Regions from separate parts of the Pseudogracilibacillus sp. SO10305 genome, predicted to be linked through region 3. Evidence: riboswitches for the same ligand, from Rfam matches in the RefSeq annotation. Region 3 holds a riboswitch; each other region holds the start of a gene.
What was found. A riboswitch is a leader RNA that binds a small molecule or an ion and turns the genes downstream of it on or off. The one in region 3 is predicted to bind thiamine pyrophosphate.
Positions count from the first base shown of each region.

Region 1: it holds a riboswitch for thiamine pyrophosphate, as region 3 does, so the genes downstream of both, thiD (bifunctional hydroxymethylpyrimidine kinase/phosphomethylpyrimidine kinase) here and SPD45_RS07250 (3-oxoacyl-ACP reductase) in region 3, are expected to answer to the same signal.
Region 2: it holds a riboswitch for thiamine pyrophosphate, as region 3 does, so the genes downstream of both, thiW (energy coupling factor transporter S component ThiW) here and SPD45_RS07250 (3-oxoacyl-ACP reductase) in region 3, are expected to answer to the same signal.

Region 1 is NZ_JAXHDE010000008.1:35,283-43,256, forward strand. Features, by position in the region: gene bioB (biotin synthase BioB) at 1-156, shown strand, start outside; gene thiE (thiamine phosphate synthase) at 368-988, opposite strand; gene thiM (hydroxyethylthiazole kinase) at 1,001-1,753, opposite strand; gene thiD (bifunctional hydroxymethylpyrimidine kinase/phosphomethylpyrimidine kinase) at 1,750-2,556, opposite strand; TPP riboswitch at 2,669-2,783, opposite strand; gene SPD45_RS08000 (YpjP family protein) at 3,002-3,577, shown strand; gene SPD45_RS08005 (TetR family transcriptional regulator) at 3,759-4,373, shown strand; gene spx (transcriptional regulator Spx) at 4,399-4,791, shown strand; gene htpX (protease HtpX) at 4,882-5,763, shown strand; gene recQ (DNA helicase RecQ) at 5,868-7,974, opposite strand, start outside.
Region 2 is NZ_JAXHDE010000010.1:47,005-54,978, reverse strand. Features, by position in the region: gene bioD (dethiobiotin synthase) at 1-465, shown strand, start outside; gene SPD45_RS09235 (biotin transporter BioY) at 509-1,135, shown strand; gene SPD45_RS09230 (YxeA family protein) at 1,319-1,663, shown strand; TPP riboswitch at 1,714-1,819, shown strand; gene thiW (energy coupling factor transporter S component ThiW) at 1,913-2,413, shown strand; gene SPD45_RS09220 (PucR family transcriptional regulator) at 2,571-4,118, shown strand; gene SPD45_RS09215 (aspartate/glutamate racemase family protein) at 4,262-4,888, shown strand; gene SPD45_RS09210 (OPT/YSL family transporter) at 4,903-6,453, shown strand; gene SPD45_RS09205 (DUF917 domain-containing protein) at 6,469-7,515, shown strand; gene SPD45_RS09200 (DUF1177 domain-containing protein) at 7,528-7,974, shown strand, end outside.
Region 3 is NZ_JAXHDE010000007.1:28,958-36,931, forward strand. Features, by position in the region: gene SPD45_RS07240 (MerR family transcriptional regulator) at 1-589, shown strand, start outside; gene SPD45_RS07245 (hypothetical protein) at 796-1,920, opposite strand; gene SPD45_RS07250 (3-oxoacyl-ACP reductase) at 2,119-2,883, opposite strand; TPP riboswitch at 2,960-3,057, opposite strand; gene SPD45_RS07255 (YfiT family bacillithiol transferase) at 3,120-3,629, opposite strand; gene SPD45_RS07260 (HAMP domain-containing sensor histidine kinase) at 3,775-5,187, opposite strand; gene SPD45_RS07265 (response regulator transcription factor) at 5,184-5,882, opposite strand; gene SPD45_RS07270 (S1C family serine protease) at 6,171-7,403, opposite strand; gene ytzI (YtzI protein) at 7,583-7,744, opposite strand; gene SPD45_RS07280 (VanZ family protein) at 7,838-7,974, opposite strand, start outside.

The sequences.
Region 1 (7,974 bases), on a different contig from region 3:
TTAAGAAGTTTACAACCACTTGGATTGTACGCTGCAAATTCAATTTTTGTCGGGGATTATTTAACGACTGAAGGACAATTAAGTACAGCAGACCACCGAATGTTAGAAGATTTAGGATTTGAGATTGATTATGGTCATGAAAAAGCGAGTGTATAAAAACTTTATTGTTTGAATGTATGAGCATGAAAACGAGAGTTCGACATAAAACATAGCGAAATAAACCTTTGACTTGTTTGATCAATGATCATGCACATGTCAAAGGTTTACTTTTGCAAAACACGCTATAGTATATACTAAAATCTTGCTTAAATGATACATTGTATATGATTAAAAGACATGACTTAATGAGGTCGAACTTCTTACTTTTTCATAAAGAACGTACAGCTTTTTGAATGTTTTCAGCCTTCGTAATTGCAGAAATAACTGATACTCCGTCCGCCCCAGCATGAAGCACATGAAGGGCATTGTCAGGTGAGATACCACCAATTCCGACGATGGGAATATGAGGGGTTAGTTTCCTTAATGTTTGAATCCACTCTATTCCAACAGGTTGCAGTGCATCTGATTTCGAAGTTGTACTAAAAACAGGTCCAGCACCAATATAATCAATATATGCAAGCGAGCTTTTTTCATATTGCTCCATATTGGAAATGGATAAACCGATCCATTTATGCGGGTATTTTTCACGGATTTTTTTAACAGGTTCATCTGATTGACCAACATGAATACCGTCAGCCTGTAGTACATCCATTAATTCAACATCATTATTTATTATAAAAGGGATATTTGCTTCCTTGCAAATTGCTCGTAATGCTTTACCAAGGGCAATTTTTTCTTCACCTTGTAAACTGCCTCTTCCTTTTTCACGAAATTGATAAATGGTTATTCCACCTTGAATTGCTTCTCGCAAAGTCGCTTCTGGTGTTCTATCTTTGGGGCAATCTTGACTTCCCATAATGAAGTATTTTCGTAATACATTTTTGTTCATCTTCTTTCGCTCCTAATCGATGTGATGTAATGCATCTAAAAAGTGAACTTGAAAAGTCCCTGGACCATGGACATTTGAAGATGCAATTGCTCGCTCCGCTGCTTTTGTATAAAATTCGATTATTTGATAGGTTGCTTTAAAATGGTCTACCTCACAAGCTAAATTCGCTCCAATAATAGCACCTAATAAACAACCTGCACCAGTTATGCGTGTTAACATTTCATTACCGTGTTCATTTATATATGTTTCTTTTCCATTTGAAATAACATCTTTTTCACCTGTAATCACAGCGATTGTTTGGAAAGTTGTTGCTACTTTATTAGCGATTAATTTTGTTGTTTCTACTGGAGGATCGACAGAATCAACGCCTTTCATTGCCACTTTTTCATCAACTAATGCTGCCATTTCCCCTGCATTTCCTTTAATTACAGTGAAGTTTATTGCATTTAGAAATTTGAGGCAAGCTTGTTTTCGAAAAGAAGAGGACCCGACTGCTACAGGATCTAATACGATTGGTTTTTGATGATTATTTGCAACAGTTCCAGTAGTAAGCATTGCTTCCATATCCGAATCCATTAATGTACCAGTGTTAATTAAAATAGCATCTGCTTTTTTAGCGACTTCGCTAACTTCCATCGGGTTATCGGCCATAATAGGTGAAGCACCAATAGCGAGTAACCCGTTAGCGGTAAAGTTTTTTACGACATTATTCGTTAAACAGTGGACGAGAGGGGCCTTTTTCATGATGTTCTCATGAATGTTCATACTTGTCTCCCTCTAATTGCCCAATGTTTTGTTGGCCCACTACCAGCGCCAAGTGGAATAGATTCTTCAATGGCAGCTTGGATAAATTCTTTTCCCTTTTCCACTGCTTCATATAAAGAAAGACCTTGTGCAAGATGGGCGGTAATGGCTGCTGAATACGTACAACCAGTCCCATGTGTATCTTTTGTATCAATTCGTTTCTTTGTAAAGACATGCATGTCGTTTCCATCATATAAGAAATCTGTAGCATCGTTATCTTTACTTAAATGGCCTCCTTTTACGAGCGCGGCTTTTGCTCCATACGTATGAACAATTTTTTCGGCTGCTTTTTTCATATCGTTGAATGTCGAAATTGTCATGTTCGTTAAAAATTCAGCTTCTGGTAAGTTCGGTGTAACAACGGTCGCATAAGCTAGTAATTCATCACGTAAAAAATCACGGGCCTCTTCATTAATTAAAGGGTCTCCACTTGTAGCAACCATAACAGGATCAATCACGAGTGGAAGATTTTTTCCGTCGAGTTTTTTCTTTATTATTTTCATCATATCAATGTTCGCAATCATACCTGTTTTTACAGCATCTACAGGAACGTCTGAAAACACAGAATCTAGTTGTTGTTCAATCATATCTAAAGATATATGTTCGATTGCTTGAACACCTGTTGTGTTTTGTGCAACGACAGATGTGACAATGCTCATACCATATGTTTGTAATTCTTGAAATGTTTTTAAATCAGCTTGTATTCCTGCACCCCCTGTAGGATCTGTACCTGCAATGGTTAATGCGCATGTAATATCTTTCATTAAAATTGCTCCTTTATTTTATTTTTAGGGATGTACATGACGTTATAATACGTAAATTTTCCCATAAAAAAACCAGATTCCTCGTGAAAGAATCTGGTTCGACTGCAAAAAAAGTCATGGATTCCTACTTCCCTCCGCTAGTTCGAACTAGATCAGGTTCACGAGGGTTAGAAATATCACGTACTTCTTCTCAGCCTTCAACGAAAAAGGCACCCCTAGTAGATTTCTGACTCTAGTATAGCAGATTATGTTGTAGTTGTCATAATGAGGTTGGGGGAGAGGACATTATCATTTTATTCGCACGTATATATTTCGCTATGTTTATGAAAAGTTACTAAAGTTATATAGAATGTTAAAAATTTATTAAATATGACTAAAAATCATGTATTTTTCCTTGTGAAATGATACAGTTAAGTATATATAAAATAAAAAGCGAGATGATACGATGAAAATTTGGATGAGAAAAATTGCCGTTGCATTCGTCGCTTTCATAACGTTAGGTTTATATGTTCCGTCATTTGATGTAGATGCACATGTAGGAAAAGCAGAGAAGACGTTTGATTCGTCTAAAGCGAATATTATTGCGGAGCAAATAACTACATATGATGTTGAGGAAGAGGATGTAGCTGCCACATTAATGGAAAAAGCTATTGCACAAACGAGCGTTAAATTTGGACCGAAGATTGAAAATCAACTAGAAAATGAGTTTCAAGAAGTAATTTTACCGAAAATGGAAGAAACTTTAACATCTATCTTTACAGAAGCGGGAGAAGATAGATTACCGTTTTATGAAATTACGGAAAACCCTGCAAAAGGATATGGCGAAAGAATATTTAATGTTTATGATGTAAAAGACGAAAAGATAATTGCGAAGTTTCACGTTCGTCGAGATTTTAAACCGCAAGAAGGATACTGGTTTAATTTCCATTATCATTTAGGGAAAGATCAGTTTGAAACACATTATGAACTAGGCAATATTTATTGGGATAAAAACATGCCACCGAAATGGATGGCGCAATAAAACGAAAAACACTTTGTCATTGGTTAGAAAAATGATAAGGTGTTTTATTTTTGTCAATTTTCCGCCACATATTGGTCAAAGAAGGTCATTTTTTATTGACAGATGACACCGTGTCATCTATAATGAAATAGAGTGGAAGTGACATTGTGTCATTTTGACTTTGTACTTAGGAGGAACTTGGATGCCGAGACAGACTTTTTATAATTTACCTACAGAAAAACAGGAAGTATTAATTGAAGCGGGAGAAAAAGAATTTTCACGAGTTCCATTATTTGAAGCTTCCATTGCGAATATTGTAAAAGAGGCGGGTATTCCACGCGGTAGTTTTTATCAATATTTTCACGATAAAGAAGATTTTTATTTTTATATATTAAATCAGTATGCAGATGAAAAAAGAAAACGATTTATTCGTTTATTAGAAAAGCATGACGGGAATATATTTTATGCAGTTAGTGATTTATGTGAGGATTTGCTTATTCGTATTGATATGACGAATGACAAACAGTTTTTTAAAAATATGTTTTTACATTTAGATTTTGAGACAGAACGTGCTTTTTTAAGTGATATGAATTATAGCGTACTTAGTGAACAATATAAGGAAGTAAGGGATCTCGTCGATACGACAATGTTAAATGCAGAAAATGATGAAGAATTATTTCATATGATTCAAATGTTATTATCTATGATGTTAGGGAACATCGCACGTAAATATGCAGTAGATATATCGAATGAAAAGGTGCTACACAATTTTACGACACAAATTAATTTAATGAAAAAAGGATTTAAAGCAAATTAATTAATGGAAAGAGAGAGGGTTCATGATGAAAATCAAACTATATGGTTCATCAACAGCATCAACGAGAAAAGCGAGAAGGTGGTTTGAGGAACATAATATTCCATTTGAATATCGCGATATTTTGAAGAAGCCTTTAAAGAAAAAAGAAATGCAACAAATTTTACGATTAACAGAAGAAGGTACAAAAGATATAATCGCGACAAGATCGAACGTATATAAAGAATTAGATTTAGACTTAGAAAATATTTCATTAAATGATTTATATACATTAGTAAATAAAAATCCAAAATTATTACGTCAGCCGATTATTTTAGGGAATGATAAATTACAAGTAGGATTTGATGAGTACAATATTCGTCAGTTTATTCCACGGGAAGAACGTAAACGATTTATTCATGATTCTTTAGCATTCGTGTAAAATTTAACGATACTTTACATGAAAGTAATGTTATTCATGATAGAAATGTTGTAGAATAAGAGAAACATTATTAAAGAGAGGAAGAAGTTCGTGGCAAAAAGAATATTTTACTTTTTATTAACAAACGTACTAGTTCTTTTAACAATCTCGATTATTTTCACGGTTTTACCGATTGGGAACTATATTGGAGAGAATGGGACTATAAACTACGGTTCTTTACTAGTATTTAGTGCGGTGATCGGTTTTACTGGTTCCTTTATTTCATTAGCAATGTCTCGTTGGATTGCGAAGCGAATGATGGGTGTGGAGATTATTGATCCGAATAATCCCAAAAATGAGTATGAACAAATAGTGGTGGAAAAGGTATACCGCTTATCTAGAGCAGCTGGTTTAACATATATGCCTGAAGTTGGAATTTACAACTCACCAGAAGTAAACGCATTTGCAACAGGTCCATCGAAAAAACGTTCATTAGTTGCCGTTTCATCTGGATTACTAGATGAAATGGATGATGATGCGGTGGAAGGTGTTATCGCACACGAAGTTGCACACATTACAAATGGTGATATGGTAACAATGACATTGTTACAAGGTGTTGTGAACACGTTTGTTGTATTTTTATCTAGAATTGTTGCGCTTATCGCATCACAGTTCGTTCGTGAAGAAATTGCACCAGTCGTGCATTTCATCGCGATTATCGTATTCCAAATTTTATTCTCCATTTTAGGAAGCATCGTTGTATTTGCCTATTCACGCCATCGTGAGTTCCATGCAGATAAAGGTGGAGCAGATTTAGCGGGACGTGACAAAATGCGTCATGCGTTAGAAAGCTTAAAAGCATATGCAGATCGTGCTACAGCAGGCGAAGACGATACGGCAGTAGCTACAATGAAAATTAATGGTGCTAAAAAGGCAATGCAGTTATTCTCTACACACCCAGATTTAGATGAGAGAATTAGCCGTTTAGCATAATAATTATAATGATTCTAAAAAATCGTACGAGCTTATGTGCCGTACGATTTTTTTGTTCTAACGCTAGGGGAGAAGCATTTGGGTGGTAGTCGTTTCTTTCCCTTTTACAAAAGCTTATTTTTCGCTAAGACAGCTTTAATTTTTGTATATGTGAATGTATCTGGTAATGCTTCTTTCATTGGTTTCAATTTCTTCTCATCGAAATTTTCGTATACATGTAATACTTCTTTTTCTTCTTCATCGTTAAAGAAAATTTCCCAAGCAATTGGAAGTCCTTGGTCAAATGCCTTAAATAAATGGTTTTCAATTGTTTGTTCTTGTACATCCCGCATTTTTGCAATATCCTTGATTGACTTACCAGACTGGAACAATTGATAACTTTGCATATGGGACGGTGTTTCAGGATCGTCAACTACTTGTTTTGCAATTGGACGCTTTATCGATGTCCCAATTTGGACTTTCTTTTTCACATGCGGATTATTTTCTTTCCATTTATTAATCGCATGTAAAAATGTTTCTCCGTATTGACTATATTTCTTTTCTCCAACCCCTTTAATTTCAAGCATTTCATCTTTTGTTGTTGGAAAGTAACGGCACATATCACGTAATGTCGCATCTGAAAATAGTACGTATGGTGGCACGTTCCTTTCATCCGCCATTACTTTTCGAAGTTCTCTTAATTCGCCAAATAATGTTGCATCGAAATCAGTTGTGTCAGCTGTCGGTACTTTTAATGTATACATTTCTACCGTCTTTTCTCCTTTTAAAACGGCGACAGATTGATAGTTTAGTTTTAAAGTTGGGTACATTCCTTCTTCCGTCGAAAGTAGTTGTTCAGCAATTAAAAATTGAATTTTTTCCGTAATGTCTTTTTCGGTATAAGAAGATAAAAGTCCATATGTTGTAAGTTTATGTAAATTGAATTGAATTAACTTACGATCTTTGGAACCGCGTAATACTTTTGCGGTCATGCTGACACCGAATTTTTCATTCATACGTTTTACACAAGATAAAATCATTTGTGCTTCTTCGGTTATATCTACTTTTTCGCCGTGTTTTTGGCAGTTACTACACGTTTCACAACGAGTATTAGAGGGAATATTAGTAAAATAGTCGACAATATAAGTACTTAAGCAACGGCCAGTAAAACAATAATTCGTCATCGCTTGTAACTTTTCATATTCTAGCTGTTTCATTTCTTCTTCCATTTCAGACTGTTCAATGAGAAACTTTTGTAATTGAATATCTTGATTGGAAAAAATTAAAACACAATCGCTATTTTCACCATCACGCCCAGCACGTCCGGCTTCCTGATAATAAGATTCGATGTTCATCGGCATAGCATAATGCAAAACATAGCGAACATTCGATTTATCTATACCCATTCCGAATGCATTTGTTGCAATAATTACTTGGCATTCATCATGTATAAAAGCGTTCTGGGCTTTTTGCCGACTTTGTTCATCTAATCCAGCATGATATTTTGCAACATTGTACCCTTTCCCATGTAATCGTTCATATAAGGTGTCTACTTGTTTTCTTGTTGCTGCATATATAATGCCGGATTCATCTTTTCTCTCTCTTAAAAATTGCTCAACGTAAGAAGTTTTATCCCGACCTTTTACGAGATGAAAGTGTAAATTACTTCGTTCGAATCCTGTTTGAACGACATGATTATCGTGTATATGTAAAAGTTTTTGAATATCTTCTTTTACATCTTTTGTTGCTGTAGCAGTTAATGCAACATAAAGTGGGATATTCGTTAGTTGCTGCAATGTTGGGACGACAGAACGGTAACTCGGTCTAAAATCGTGCCCCCATTGTGAAATACAATGTGCTTCATCAAAAGCAATTAAGGAAATAGTTATGTTACTAATCGTTCGTAAAAAGTAGTCTGATTGAATTCTTTCTGGTGCGATATAGACAAATTTAAATGCACGTTGTTTTAAAAGTTCCATTCGTTCTTGTTGTTCAAACGATGTTAGGGAACTATTGATATATGTAGCGGAAATGCCTAAAGTATTTAAAGAGTCTACCTGATCCTTCATTAAAGAAATAAGTGGTGAAATAATGATGGCAGTACCTTCTTTGGCAAGCGCAGGTAGCTGAAAACAAAGTGATTTTCCATTACCAGTGGGCATAATTGCTAATGTATGGTTATCACCCATAATATGTGAAATTGTCGCCTCTTGACCAGGGCGAAATGTAGAA
Region 2 (7,974 bases), on a different contig from region 3:
GCAGAGCCGTTAGCACCATATGTTGCAGCGAAAAGGGCAGGACAACATATATCTTTGACTCAGATTATGCAAGCATGGAAAAACATAAAAGAAACGCATGAGTATTTTATTGTAGAGGGTGCAGGGGGACTTGGGGTTCCTTTGGGGAAGGACTATGTAGTTGCAGATGTTGCGAAAGAGATAGGTTTTCCAATATTAATTGTTGCAAGAACGGGACTTGGTACAGTAAATCATATTTGGTTAACGGTAAAAGTGGCCCAAAGTATGGGATTGGATATTGCAGGCATTATCTTGAACGGGGCGGAAGAAGAACAGGGGATAGCAGAACAAACGAATCCTGCATTAATTGAAGAGATGACAAATATTCCTGTGTTAGCTGTATTACCGAAATTTACAACATCTAATCCTACTTATATTGTAGAAAAGATGGATGAACTAATCCCTTTTAATCTTTTCGCAAAATAATAGTGAAACCAAGTTGAACTTTTATAGTAAAAGGAGGATATCATTGAAAAATAACAAACAAATTCGTGTCATTGATATTACTTTAATCGGAATGTTTGTCGCTTTAATGAGTATCGGGGCAAATATTACTGCTTGGGCACCGTTTTTACAAATAGGTGGTGTTCCTATTACATTACAAACATTTTTTTGTTTTTTGGCAGGTGCATTACTTGGTAGTCGCCGTGGAGCGCTTGCAATGGTTGTATACCTTTTCGTTGGATTAATTGGCGTTCCTGTTTTTGCTGGATTTAAAGGAGGATTAGGTGCTGTATTAAGTCCGACATTTGGGTTTATTATTTCTTTTATTTTCACCGCTTATGTTACTGGGAAAGTGATCGAATCTAAAAAACACCCTACTTTAATTACGTTCATATTGGCCTCTATTATCGGGCTTTTCTTTAATTATATGATCGGAACAAATTATATGTATCTCGCTTTATCATTTTTTATGGATACACAAGAAAGTGTCACTTATATTGGAACGTGGCTTGTAATGCTCGTATATTTGCCTGTTGATTTATTAACGATTGTCGCAGCAGCTTTATTTGCACCTAGAGTGTATAAAATTTTACATAAGTCGACTATGATTACACCTTCTAGTAATGTGCAAGAAGACCGTTTAGGAAGTTAAGGAAATTTTATTTTAACGTTCCTATATCTCGCGAATAGAGTGATGTCCGTATGCGAACACTTTTATTTAATCTTACAATATTGTAAGCCTACAACGCTTATTCGTAAGGGAAATCGATGTTACAGCACGGAATTTCATCCTATACTATGTATAGAATGAAACGGAACGAAAAGGATGAGAAAAATGAAACGTTTATTAACGATAAGTATGATGATATTGGTCGTAGGCTTGTTATCGGCTTGTACATCATCTATTCAAACTATTGGTGCAGATACGTATTATGTACTAATTCAAGATGAAGGCGATAGTTATGAAGAACAGGGGAATGTACGTTATGAATATAAATTAGAAGGCTACGATGAAAACGGAGATAGTTTATTATTATCTTTTACAGCGAATCACTCATTAAAAAAGAATGCTTATTTAAAAATTTTCTATAAAAAAGATGAAGTAGTCACATATGAAGAAGTAGAAAAAACAGACATTCCAGAAAAAGCATTGGAACAATTAGAAGTAGGTGAAGAATAAGAAGACCTTTACAATATTAAATAGTATGATAGTATAAAATTGAAAAGTCCATATTTCACTAGGGGAGCTATCGGATGGCTGAGAGGAGCGTTATTGTTCTGACCCTTTGAACCCGATCTAGGTAATACTAGCGTGGGGAAGTGTTGGCCATCAAGATATTTATACTAAAAACAATCGAGGGCTACATTCCGACGTCGGGGTGTGGTCTTTTTTATCGTTATTTTATCGTACAAGGAGGTGTAATAGAAGATGAATCGTACACGACTTATGACGACTATGGCTGTTTTTGTTGCAATAGGTATTATCGGTTCACAATTTTTATGGTTTCCAGCAGGTTTTGCTAAGGCGTATCCTGTCCAACATGCTGTTAACGTTGTTGCGGGGATTTTACTCGGTCCTGGACCAGCTGTAATCATCGCGTTCATCATTGGCTTAATTCGAAATATGCTAGGATTAGGGTCGATTTTAGCTTTTCCTGGCGGGATGATTGGTGCGTTTTTGGCAGGTTATTTATATAAAAAATGGAACCAACATAGTGCGGCAGTTATTGGTGAAATCATCGGGACAGGTATTTTAGGATCATTTGCATCGATTCCTTTAGCAACATTATTTATGGGGACATCGTTTGGAATATTTTTCTTCTTACCGTCATTTTTAGTGAGTAGTGTGTCAGGTGCTTTGATCGGTTGGTTTATCGTCGTTCGTTTAAAACAAAGTGGCCAAGCAAAAGCAATTATCGAAAATAAATAACTTTAAAGATATATTCACTATAAGGATGGAATTTTTAAAATAAAACCTTTCTTCTAATACTAATTAGTATTCATCTTAGGAAAAATACTTATATAATTATAGTATAGATAGCAAAATGAGTATACCGATGACAAACATATCAAGGGTGTGTATGAAAATGATGGTTCATGAAGTAATGCAAATCATTAAAAAGTTTGAAGCAGAGGCAAGGTACGGGAAGAAAGGTTTAAATAAAAAGGTAAAATATATTGAAGTGATGGAGATTCCTCATGTTGATAAATGGAATGTAAAAGAGACGCTTATTTTAACAAGCTTTTACGCGATTAAAGATGATGAACAAGCTCAAATAAACATAGTAAAATCTTTCATCGAATTAAAGGCAAGTGGACTCATCATAAAGCTAGGTAGATTTATTGATGAAATCCCTCCATCCATTGTTCAATTGGCGGAGGAACATCATTTTCCTATTATTACATTACCAAAAGATGTCCCTTATATTGACATTTTAACGCCGTTATATGCAAAATTACAACAATCAACAGATGATCGATTGATCGAAGAAATTGAAGGAAAGTCTTATGAAAATGTCACGACGATTTTGCAAGATATTTATAAATCGTTCGGGTTAGTTATGTATATAGAAAACATGAACGGCGAGTTGTTATATTGTGCACATAAATTAAAAAGCGATAAATGGAGAAATGATTTCACACTATTTTCCCTCCCAACATATGAACAGACAGAGATGTACGTACAAAAATTTAATACCGAATTTGAAACGTATGAAAAACATGCTTGTATATATTCAGAGGCATTAAAAAGAATGGTTGTCACTCTTTTTGCGAAAGGGAAGAAATATGGACTTCTCCATATTGTATATGAAAGGAACAAACAAAAAGAATTGTTAATGGACACCGAGATATTTCGGTTAGTAGATAAAATTCACATTACTATGATGGCTGAAATTGTTAGTCTACAAATGCAAAAAGGGGAATTTATAGAAAGATGGAACTATCTAGAGGACGAAAAGGATCTAAAAATGGTCATTCATTTAGACCAATTAAATATAACAGAAGCCATCGGATATCATACCTTTTTGCGAAAATCGTTAATTTTACTTTCCCATATTGAAAATATGATGAAACATTTAACCGAAGTGAAAGATTATATTGTGATGGAAAGAAATGAAAATGTGTTTGTGCTCGTTTGGATAAATCATCGTGAGGCGACATCCATCGAATTGAAACACCAATGGAAAAAGCAGCAACCTCGAACATTATTAGAGAATGTAAAGATAGGGATAAGTTATCCTTTTATAGATACAACGTCCATTATAGAAAAAGTTGATAATACAGCAAAAGTTATTGAAATCGGGAAAGACTTAGGGTTAAATTCAACTGTATATGACCAAAGTGAATTAGGTATTTCCTCTATCTTATTAAATTTGCAAAAGGATCCACATGTAAATGATTTTGTTCATTACATGATGCTTCCACTTCAACAAATGGAAGCGGATTTGATTGAAACATTAAAAGTTTATTTAGCCGAAAATTGCAATGCTTCAAGAACAGCGAAAGTAATGTATTTAAATAGAAGAACGATCACATATCGTTTAAAACGAATACGAGAAATAATGAATATAGATTTAAATGATGCAAAAACAATCTTTTCCCTTCAGTTTTGTTTTTATATGATGAATGATTGATATTGCTCACAGTGAGAAAAAGGAGGGCTTTGCCTTCCTTTTTTTACGCTCATTTTGCGTATATACATAATAATCTGAATATATTATATTTAGAGAAAGATTCGAAAAGTCGCATTGGATACGAGAGGAAAGGAGTGATATATATGTTAGGAATCATCCGTGTATTAACAAGTGAAGGAAAAGTTTTGTCAGAACATGGAGAATTAATGCGTGATTTTTTATCGATAGATAGTGAAACGAAATGTATCATGGATCAACCGAAAGGAATTTATAATGCTCAGACAGAGCAGGAAGCTATTCCAAAAATTGTTGAGCTGGCGAGAGGAATGGAAAAAAGCGGGAAATATAAAGCATTAACAATTAGTTGTGCGGCAGACCCGGCTTTGCAGGAGGTAAAACAAGCTGTATCAATTCCAGTATATGGTGCGGGAGCAGTAGGAGCGAATATATCGAAGACATTAGGAGATAATGTAGGAGTCATCGGAATTACAGAGGAAGCTCCGCCAAACATCTTAAAAGTATTAGGGAATCATTTTTATTCATATCATTATGAACCAACATTACGAAATACAGTTTCATTATTTTCAGATGATGCAAAAAATAAGTTAGTTATGTTGATGAATCGTATGAAGGAAGAAGGGGCAGATGTTATTTTATTTGCTTGTACAGGCTTTTCTACCATTCATTTAAAACAATTTGCAAAAGATCGAGTCACAATACCGATGGTGGATTTAGTCGAAGCTCAGGCAGTTGCCTATAAGCTTCAATAATAGGAGGAATTACAGTGAAAAATAAGAGAACTTTTGATCTATCATTTATTTTATTCTCGGCTATCGTAGCCATACTTGGTGCGATTATTGGAATGCAGTTAATAACAACATTAGGAATCACACCAAATACATCCATTATTGGTGCATTAATTGCGATGTTAGTAGCTAGAATTCCTTTGCAAATGTTTTATAAATATAAAACATTAGAAAATCAAAACTTAATACAAACGACTATTTCGGCGGCCACATTTGGTGCGGCAAATAGTTTATTAATCCCAATAGGATTACCGTTTGTATTAGGAATGCCAGATTTAATTATACCGATGTTAATTGGTGCGGGGATTGCGTTATGTGTCGATGTATTTATTTTATATCGTGTATTTGACTCAAAATTATTTAGTGCCAATGAAATTTGGGCACCGGGTGTAGCAACGGCTGAGGCATTAAAAGCAGGAGACGAAGGTGGACAAAAAGCGAAGTTTTTAGGATTAGGTATTTTTGGTGGGCTTCTTGGGTCACATTTCGGTATTTCCATGTCAGCTTTCGGGGTTGCTTTTATTGGAAATATCGTTGCATTAACGATGTTTGGTATAGGTTTATTATTACGTGCATATTCTGTTCCATTATTCAATGTAGATTTAGATGCATTATACGTTCCACATGGAATGATGATTGGTGCAGGGATGATTGCTTTAATTCAGTTTATCGTTATTTTACGTAAACCAAAAAATAAGGATGATCAAAGTACGAATTCGAGAACAGATAAAGACGTTAAAAATGGTTTTGCGTTAGGATATTTATTTTATGTTTTAGGTGCCATAGTTGTTGCAGTACTTGCTGGTTTATATGCAGAGATGCCAGTATACCAGTTAATTTTATTCGTATTGTTTGCAGCAGCGGCAGCATTAGTAAGTGAAATTATCGTTGGGATTGCTGCGATGCACTCTGGATGGTTCCCAGCATTTGCGGTTACATTAATATCGTTATTAGTCGGGATGCTACTAGGTTTTCCACCAATTGCTTTAGCGATGTTAACTGGTTACACAGCTGCAACTGGTCCAGCATTTGCGGATCTCGGATATGACTTTAAAACAGGTGCAATTTTACGTTCAGGAAAATCTGTTGAAGAGGAATTATTCGGAAGAAGACTACAATTAAAAAGTGCTGCAATCGGATTCGGGGTTGCGATTGCAATGGTTACATTATTCCATGATAGTTTTTTCCAACAAGATTTAGTACCTCCAGTGAACCATGTATATGCGGCAACGATTGAATCAGGTTTATCAGGAAATGTTGGGTTAATGTTGTTGTTATGGGCGATTCCTGGTGCGCTTATTCAATTAATTGGTGGTTCTAAACGACAAATGGGAATTATGCTGGCGACAGGTTTATTAATTGTCAATCCATTAGCTGGTTGGGCGGTAATCGCTGGTATTATTATTCGTTTAATTATTTTACGAGTTGGTGGCGAATCTGCTGAAAGTGCAATGTTCACTACTGCAGCTGGTTTTATTGCAGGAGACGCATTGTATAGCTTCTTTACATCATTATGGAAAGCAAGATAGAAAGAGGGAATATATATGGCTAGAAAATTAACGAAAGAAGATGGCATTCATGCTATTTATGGTGGTTGTATTTTAGGTGGTGGAGGTGGTGGCATCATCAAGGAGGGTTTAAATAAACTTGATGAGGCATTCAAACGAGGTGCCCCAGTCCTAAAAACGGTAGATGAATTTGCGGATGAGGATGTAGTTGTTTGTGTTTCGTTAGTTGGAGCACCATCTGCCAAAGATATGTTTTTAAGTGATGAGCAAACAATTGATGCAGTAAAAAGAATGCAGGCAGAATTAGATGCTCCTGTTGCGGCAATTATGACGAATGAAAATGGTGCAGCAACGACGACAAATGGTTGGTTACAAGCAGCTGCATTAGGATTACCTATTTTGGATGCACCATCGAATGGACGAGCCCATCCAACAGGATCAATGGGGTCAATGAATTTATCTGAAGACAAAAGTTACCGGTCGATACAAGCATTTGCAGGTGGTAAAAACGAACGTGCTATAGAAGGAATTGTAGCTGGATCTTTAGGGAATGTTTCAGATACAATGCGTGAACTGTCTGTAAAAGCAGGTGGACTAGTCGGGGTTTGTCGTAATCCTGTGTCCATAAAGTATGTAAAAGAAAATGCATCAGCCGGAGCAATTACTCAAGCAATTGAATTAGGAGAAGTATTATTAAGTGCTAATGAAGGAAAAGAAAGAATAGAAGCAGCAGTAAATTATTTAGAAGGAAGTATTTTATACGAGGGAAAAGTAACGTCCTTTACATTGAAAAAAGAAGGTGGATTTGACGTCGGGTTAGTATATGTGGATGATCTGGAGTTAACATTTTGGAATGAATACATGACAGCCGAAATAAATGGCGTACGTCATGGCACTTTTCCAGATTTAATTATGACACTCGATACCAACACGGGTCTTCCAATTGTTAGTGCTGAAATAGAAGAAGGCCAAGATGTAGCAGTTATTGTTGTACCAAAGGAAAAATTAATTTTAAGTACGACGATGTTTAATGAAAAGTTATTACGAGTGGTAGAACCAATTATTCAAAAGAAAATTTTATGAGGTGAAAAACAAATGGCATTAAAACAAGTATTAGAAGTATTAGATATATTAGATAATCCAAGTGTAGAAGGAAAGACAGTACAGGCTTTATTTGAGTCTTACACATATGCTTCATGCAGTGTGGAACGTGTACACGGGGAAAAAGGTTATACAGATTTTGTGAAAATTTTAATTAAAGGAACAGAAGGAAAAGCTGACGGTGGAAATGCGCCTACATTAGGTGTGATTGGTCGCTTAGGTGGTATTGGAGCTAGACCGACAAGAATTGGATTTGTTTCTGATGGCGATGGTGCAGCTGCAGCTGTAGCAACAGCATTAAAATTAGCTGAAATGAGTGAACGTGGGGATCGTTTAGAAGGAGATGTATATGTTACAACTCATATTTGCCCAGATGCTCCAACTTTACCACATGATCCGGTAGAATTTATGGATTCACCTGTGGATATTTTAACGATGAAT
Region 3 (7,974 bases):
TTTCAAGACACTTCACTTTTCCTTAAAGGAAATTAAAAATATTATTTATGATCCTACCTTTGACAAAGTGGAGGCACTACAATTACAAAAGAAAATGTTGCTTGAAAAGAGCACCCATATTAACCAAATGATCCATACGATTGAACAAACAATTTTATATGAAAAAGGAGAAATTAATATGACGAACGAACAAAAGTTTTCAGGATTTCAATTTAGTGAAAATAAGTATGAACAAGAAGCGAGAGAACGGTGGGGAAACGATACTGTTAACAGAGCAAACGAAACGATCCGACAACATGACCCAAATGTATTAAATGAAAAAATGAACACCATTTATAAAGAGCTTGCTACTGTTCGGCATTTATCCCCTCAATCAAATGAAGCACAATTAGCCATTGCTTCGTGGTACCATTTTTTAAATAAATATACGGGACACCACTATACATTAGAGGCTTTTCAAGAACTGGGTCAAATGTATGTAGCCGACGATCGTTTCACAAAAAATATCGATCAGTTCGGGGAAGGTTTAGCACAATTTATGTATGAGGCAATGCAAATATATGCAGAGAAACAACAAGAAAATGAATGATTATAGAAATATCATCTACTCTAGATAAATAAATAGCACGATTATGCATTTCGGACAAAATGGGATGAAATGAAAATCGGTCATTTTATCTCTTCATGATAAACATGACCGATTTTTATGTTAACATTCCATGTATTTTCTTCACTTTATGACGTTTTCCATCATATTGTCTAGCTTTTTGTATGAAATAGATACATTTCGTTTCTTTACATATCGCCCATCATACTAGCCGCTTCTAAAAATTCGGGATTAAATATAAATGCATAAAACTCGTCAACAGAGTCATATCCAAAATCATCTAAGAATCGTTGTTCTATCTCGTTTGTCACACGTGTATAATGATGATCAAACATTCTAATATTATTTTCGTCAGTTACCGTAATTACAAACTCTCCATCATTCATCAATACTTGATGTTGTTCCATATTTGCTTTTCGTTCATAAATTTCTAAATGAAAGATATTATCTGACTCCATCGTCACACACGACACTGCTTCTACATTTATTTTACATATATCTACACCAGATAAATAATCTTCTTTCACTGTGTCATCAACCCAAATTCCTTCCACATTCTTCATATATGTTTCTTGTTCCTGCTTTATTTTCTCTTCTTCTTGCAAATTTTTTAATTTTGTTTGTAACTCTTTTAAAATCGCTTCTCTTTCCTTTAAACTATCATGTGTTAAATCTTCTTCTAACCCTTCTTCCACTGCTTTTAACCCTGCATCATATGCTTTATCTTGCTCATGCGCAGCAACTTCATCGATTATTTTATCGATCTCCTTACGCTTTTTTTCATTTTTCTTAATTTGTTTTTCTAAGATTGTTAATGTGGTATGCAATTCTTTTACGTACGGATGGGTGAAATCTTTTTCTAACATCTTTTCAATAGTATCTAAACTTTCCTTATACATTCCATCGTTATGTAATGTTTCAACTTCCTCAATCTTCTCTGTTACCTCTTCGTATGTCGATGTTATGTTTTCTATCTCCTCTAACTTCGCTTCTGCTTCCTTTATCAACTCATCTGAAGCATGAGAAGTAGCTATTACTTCATCAAAAGCTTCTTCAGCCTTTATCATTTCCCCTTCGTCCATGGCTGAAATTCCATCTAACATTTCCTCTATTTGATTCATATACATTTCGGCTTCTTCATCCGCATTTTTTTCAAGCAAAGCTTCTTCAAAATAAGTGTGAGCTGTTTCATAATCTAACGTACTTAGTGCTTCTTTTCCATTTTCCATTGCTTCTTTATATGCTTGATTACATGCTGTTAAAAGGATAACGAGAAAGCACAAAATTATAGTAGTATACATTTGTTTTTTCAAAAAAACCCCTCCAGCCTTCATAAAATGACGACAGTGACAATTTTTACCATTTTTTTCATCATATCATAAAGTAGGAAGGGCTTCTATTTTGTTAAAAATAGTTCTCCGCCGAAAAAATTGTTCAAGTTACCTCGATCTTACAAAAATCCCCTAGCTTTTCAATTGTTTTTTCGTGTCTCATACTAATCTAGTCTTCTCTTATTGCATAACTAAACCACCATCGACTATTAAGTTTTGTCCTGTCACCGCATCTGCCCATGGTGATGCAAAAAACAGTACTGTTTTCGCTACGTCTTCTGGTGTTGTTACTTTTTGGAGTGGCGTACTTTCTTCAATTACATCAAAAACAACGTCCGGTGTCGCTTTACTTGCATCTGTTGTTCGCAGTAAACCACCTGATACCATATTCACTGAAATGCCATTTGTACCTAACTCCTTCGCCAAAGAACGCGTCATTCCAATTAATGCAGATTTTGCCGTATTATAATCATGATATGGAACAACAGGGTTTTGTACTAAGTTCGTTCCGATACTAATAATTCGACCGAAGTTTTGTGCTACCATATCCTCTCTACCAGCTTGCATCGTATGTAAAACTGCCTGTACACTACCTTGCAATTGTGTATGGTAATCTTCCCAGCCGATAGTATCTAACTTTTTACGGTCATCGCCATTGAATGAAAAATCGATTAAAGCATTGTTGACTATCGTCGTAATTGGTTTGTTAAAATATTCCTTCGCCCGTGCAAACATCGTTTCAACACTTTTCGCATCCCGTACATCTGCTTGAATAGCGATCGCACGATTTGCTCCTAAACTTTCTGCAATACTTTCCGCTCTTTCCTTACTTGAAAAATAATTAATGACGACTTTTGCACCTTCTTCTACAAATTGACGAACGATTGCCTCCCCTAATCCACGACTTCCACCTGTAACTAACACAACTTGTTCTTTTAATTCCATGGTGATCCCTCCTAATATTTTATTCCATATAAAAAGACCACTTTACGTAGAAAGTGGTCTTTACATACTTATATTGTAAAAAACATTTCCACTTCCTTACGACAGTATTAACTGCTTCAAGTTCAAAGGGTCAGAGTACACTCTTCTCAGCATAAAGCTCCCCTAGTGATTTTTTTATATGCAATTTACTTGTATTGTATCATATCGGCTAAACTTCTCAAGTAAACGCTTTACGTTTATGAATCAAGCGCGATACGAATATGTGCTAAATGGTGTTCCTCATGCCAATTTAGCTTTTTTAACTTCGTTGCAACAGTTACCTCTCCACTACCCTGAAGAGTAAATGTTCGTAAAAGGTCTTCATCCGTTAACGTTTTTCCTAAAGCGACAATTCGCTCATTGATCCCTTCAAGCATTTTTATGGAACATTCAACAGGTAACTGATTATCTGCATGTTCTATCCATTTATCTTGATCAAATGGAGGGATAATAGGATTATTAGCTGTTAATGCCATTTTTAAACGTTGGTACATATTTAATTGCGAATCTGCAATATGATGTACTAACTCTCTTACATTCCAACTATCAATACGATATTTTTTTCCTAACTGCTCCTCACTCAACCCGTCTACCGTTTCACGCAGTCGGTCTGTATACGTTGCAATTTCACTTAACCAATTTGCTACATCATCCATTGTTGCATTGTTTGGTACTTCAAGTTGCCCTATCGGAAATGTCACATCCATGTTACTATCCCCTTTCGTATACTTTGTATAGATTTATTTTACCATAAGAAATCGCTTTGTTTTGCCTATAAAGATAGATGTTACCTATTTAGAGCCTGAACTAATGCTATGAATAGGTAACATCCCCTACATAAAAGCGTTTGAACTAGTCCTTACTTTTCGGTAAAGTGATCGTAAACACCGTTCCTTTTCCTTTAATACTTTGCACATCAATTGTTCCATCATGTAATGTAACAAGTTGTTTAACAATAGATAATCCTAATCCAAACTCACCATATGGATTTGTTGTTCTAGAAATATCTGCTTTATAGAAACGTTCCCAAATATGTTCCACTTCTTTCGTATCCATGCCAATACCAGTATCTTTTAAAACGAGTACCGCACTTGCTGCTTCCTCATATGCTTGTAATGTAATGACGCCATTTTCTGTAAACTGCATACTGTTTTTAACGATATTCATCACAATTTGTAATAAACGATCCATATCCGCTTCGACATACATGTCACTTGGAACATCTATCATGATGTCATTTCCTTTTTTCTTTGCAAGGTCATACAATTGTTCTTTTACAATACTATACAATTCCTCTACTCGTACTTTTTCTATTTGAAGTTGGATTTGATTAGAGCGAATTTTTTCGTAATCTAAATTTTCATTCACTAATCGTATAAGACGTTTCGCCTCTTGCTCAGCGAGATGTAATGCGCGTCCTTGTTCAGAAGCTGGAATCATATTGTTTTCCAATCCTTCAATCATCCCACGAATTGTTGTTAATGGTGTTTTTAACTCATGAGATACATCTGCCATAAATTGCCGTCTCCGATTTTCTAACCGTTCAATTTCATTTGCGGATTGTTCCAATTGATCCACCATATGCTGGAAATCTACCGCTAATTCACCAATTTCATCGACTGTAGAGGTCGGTAACGTAATTGAATAATCCTCTTTTGCAACAGCAGATGTCGCTCGTTTCAACACATTAATACGTCTTACATGGAATCTAGCTAAAAATGCACTTAATAATAAAGCTGTTGCAACGGCAATATAGACACTTTTCCATAATGATGCATTCATTGCATCTATCGCATTACTTAACCCACTTATTGGAGCAGCAAGTAAAATACCTCCGACAAATCTTTCTCCTTGAAAATAAGGCAATATGACATAGGTTGCCCCTTCTTTGAACTGTTCATAGTCCTTTTTCACAACAACTTTATTCCCTTTTGTCACTTCATTCCAATCGGCATCATCCAAATGAATGTCCGGTATTTTTCCGTCCGATGCATATATAATTTCAGATTGCTCATTAAATAAACTAAAATGAATCGGGCGATTTTTTAACACATTTCCATATTCCTGTAATAATTGTTGTGCAGGTTTTTCCGATGCCGTTAAATTCGTCAAAATTGTTTCCCCATATGTCATTAATTCTTCTGTTTTATTTTCATACATATATTGCTCGACAAACTGTGTAAACAGCAAAGCAACGATAAGGAATGCGACAATAATGACACTAACATGACTTAATAACTGTTGATAAAAATATTTAAACTTCATTTGTTTTGTTCCTTTAAAGGAAGTGGAACAAATTTATACCCGACACCCCACACCGTTTGTAAACATTCACTAGCTGTTTCACCTAATTTTGTACGTAATCTTTTCATATGTACATCCACTGTCCGGTCATCTCCAAAGAAATCGTATCCCCACACATGTTCTAATAATTGTTCACGCGTGAATACTTGTTTCTCATGTTCCATTAAAAACGAAAGTAATTCAAACTCTTTCGGCGTAAAGTCTAAAATATTTTTTCCGTTAGCAAACACTTCCCTCGTTTCCTTATTTATCCTAATCATCTGTGCGTCTGTAGAAGTACTCTCTCCACTTGCATGATGACTACGACGTATGACAGCTTTAATCCTAGCCATTAATGTTAAAGGACTAAATGGTTTTGTCACATAATCATCTGCACCAAGTTCTAATCCAAGAACTTGATCTGATTCCGCATCTTTTGCAGTAAGCATAATGATTGGGGTTGTGATGTTATGACTACGTAAATTTTTGCATATAGTAATGCCATCCATGTTCGGTAACATCCAATCTAATATGATACAGTCCCAAGCTTCGTGTAATGCGAGTTCATATCCTTCTTGACCGTCTGTTACATACTTTCCTGTAAAACCTTCTTTCATAAAAAACATTTCGATCATAGAAAGGACACTTTCATTATCTTCAATGACGAGTATTTTCATCTGTTCACACCCTATCTATTCCTTGCATTTCCTCTATTATATCGAAAAAATTTTATTTCATAAATAACAAAAGAGTTTGAGATATAAGTTGGGAAGAAATGATTGTCCGAATGGTCGTTTAATAGTGCCTTTGCGTCATAGACGGCCCTTTTGCATTAGAGTGAAATTTGTTAAAAACTTTTTCGCTCCATGTAATTTCCATCCATCCTTCAACCTAACTACTTTTAATATCTCAAACTCTTGATTAAATGTAATACTTATATATTTCCCTAAAATAAATGAACCATTTTATTCTAATGTGTTACTGGATAGGGTTACATCGACGTTCATTTTTTCTTTGCCTCGATATATTTCTAATGTTACTTTATCGCCAACTTTTAATTGTTTATATAGTGCACTACGAAGATCTTCTGTAGTTTGCACTTGCTCTCCATCCATTTTCACAATAATATCGCCCGGTTTCATGCCTGCTTTTCCTGCTGGAGAATTTGCATCAACGTCTGCAACTGCAACCCCTTCAGTTACATCTTTCGGTAATTCTCCTAAATATGAACGCGGTATTTTATCCACATCTGTCATTGAAATACCAAGATAAGGTCTTGCAACCGAACCATTTTTCATCATTTCCTCTACAAGTGGTAGGACATCATTACTTGGAATCGCAAACCCTAAACCTTCCACACCACCTGCAGCAATTTTTAAACTGTTAATGCCAATTACTTCCCCATTCATATTTATGAGTGGTCCACCACTGTTTCCAGGATTAATCGCAGCATCTGTTTGAATGACTTGTAAATCCCACTGTCCTGCTGAAGTCTTTGTTTCTATTGTTCGGTCTACAGCACTTATAATACCTTGTGTGACAGAACGAGAGAATTCTACTCCTAAAGGATTTCCGATAGCGACGACTTGGTCTCCTGCTCGTAATTCGTCTGAATCACCAAACTCTAAGACGCTTTCGACATGTTCATTGCTAATACGAAGAACAGCTAAATCACTTAATGCATCCGATCCAATTAATGTCGCTTCCACTGTTTCTCCGTTCGCCAAGGATACTTCTAATCGATCTGCACCTTCCACAACATGATTATTTGTCACTACATATGCATCATCATCCTCTTGTTTAATAATGACGCCAGAACCCGATCCACCTTGCACATCCCCACCATTTGAAGGGACAAATGGGTTTTGTTCTCCTTCTTTGTAATTACTAATTCCGACAATCGCTTTAGAAGTCTCCTCCACCATATCAGCTAAGGAATCAGTTGATACTTCTTTTGCCGCTGATTTCACATTAGGCACTTCTTCTGTTTGTTCTGTTTGTTCTCCTTCACCTTTCTCTATTTGTGGCGATACTAACTGTTCCCCAAGAGGAGTATAAAAAATAGCTCCGATCGTTAAAACAGAACCGATCACTCCTGATAATACAGTCTGTCCCCAATTTTTTCGTTCCTTTTTTTGCGGTTGTATTTGTTGTTGATCTTTTTTATCTTGATCATCATATTTAAAATGTTCATCCATCTTGCTTCACCCTTCATTTTCTTTTATCTTTACTATGTTCAATATAACAAGCAAATATGAATAAATTATTACCAAAATATAAAGAATAGATGAAGATGAAGAACTTGGCATAACAAAAGGCTTAGACAAGTAGCGTCATCATGACACTTATCTTATCTAAGCCTTTAAACATTATTCTCTTATAATCGTTTTCCATTGCCTGAAAACTCACGTACTTCGTCTTCCTTATTCAGAGGATCAATTGTATGTTTGTACGAATATCCTTTTGAAATCGTCACTAATGTTAATACTAATGTTAACACAGTTAACACTAAACCAACGACAATCGACGTCACAACCATATGTAATCTCCCCTTTCTATATATATTTCATATGCATACTTCATTACTTTTTCTTTTTATTACCTTCATTATAACATGAGTTAGTCAATTTCTTTAAGGATATTTTGTGTCTTTATTAAAACGTGCGCCAATCCCTGTTGCTTTATCAAAATAAAATTGCCTCGTACGTGGGCGTAATAACACATAAATAATATGAATACATAATACTGCCACTATGAGAATCCATAAAC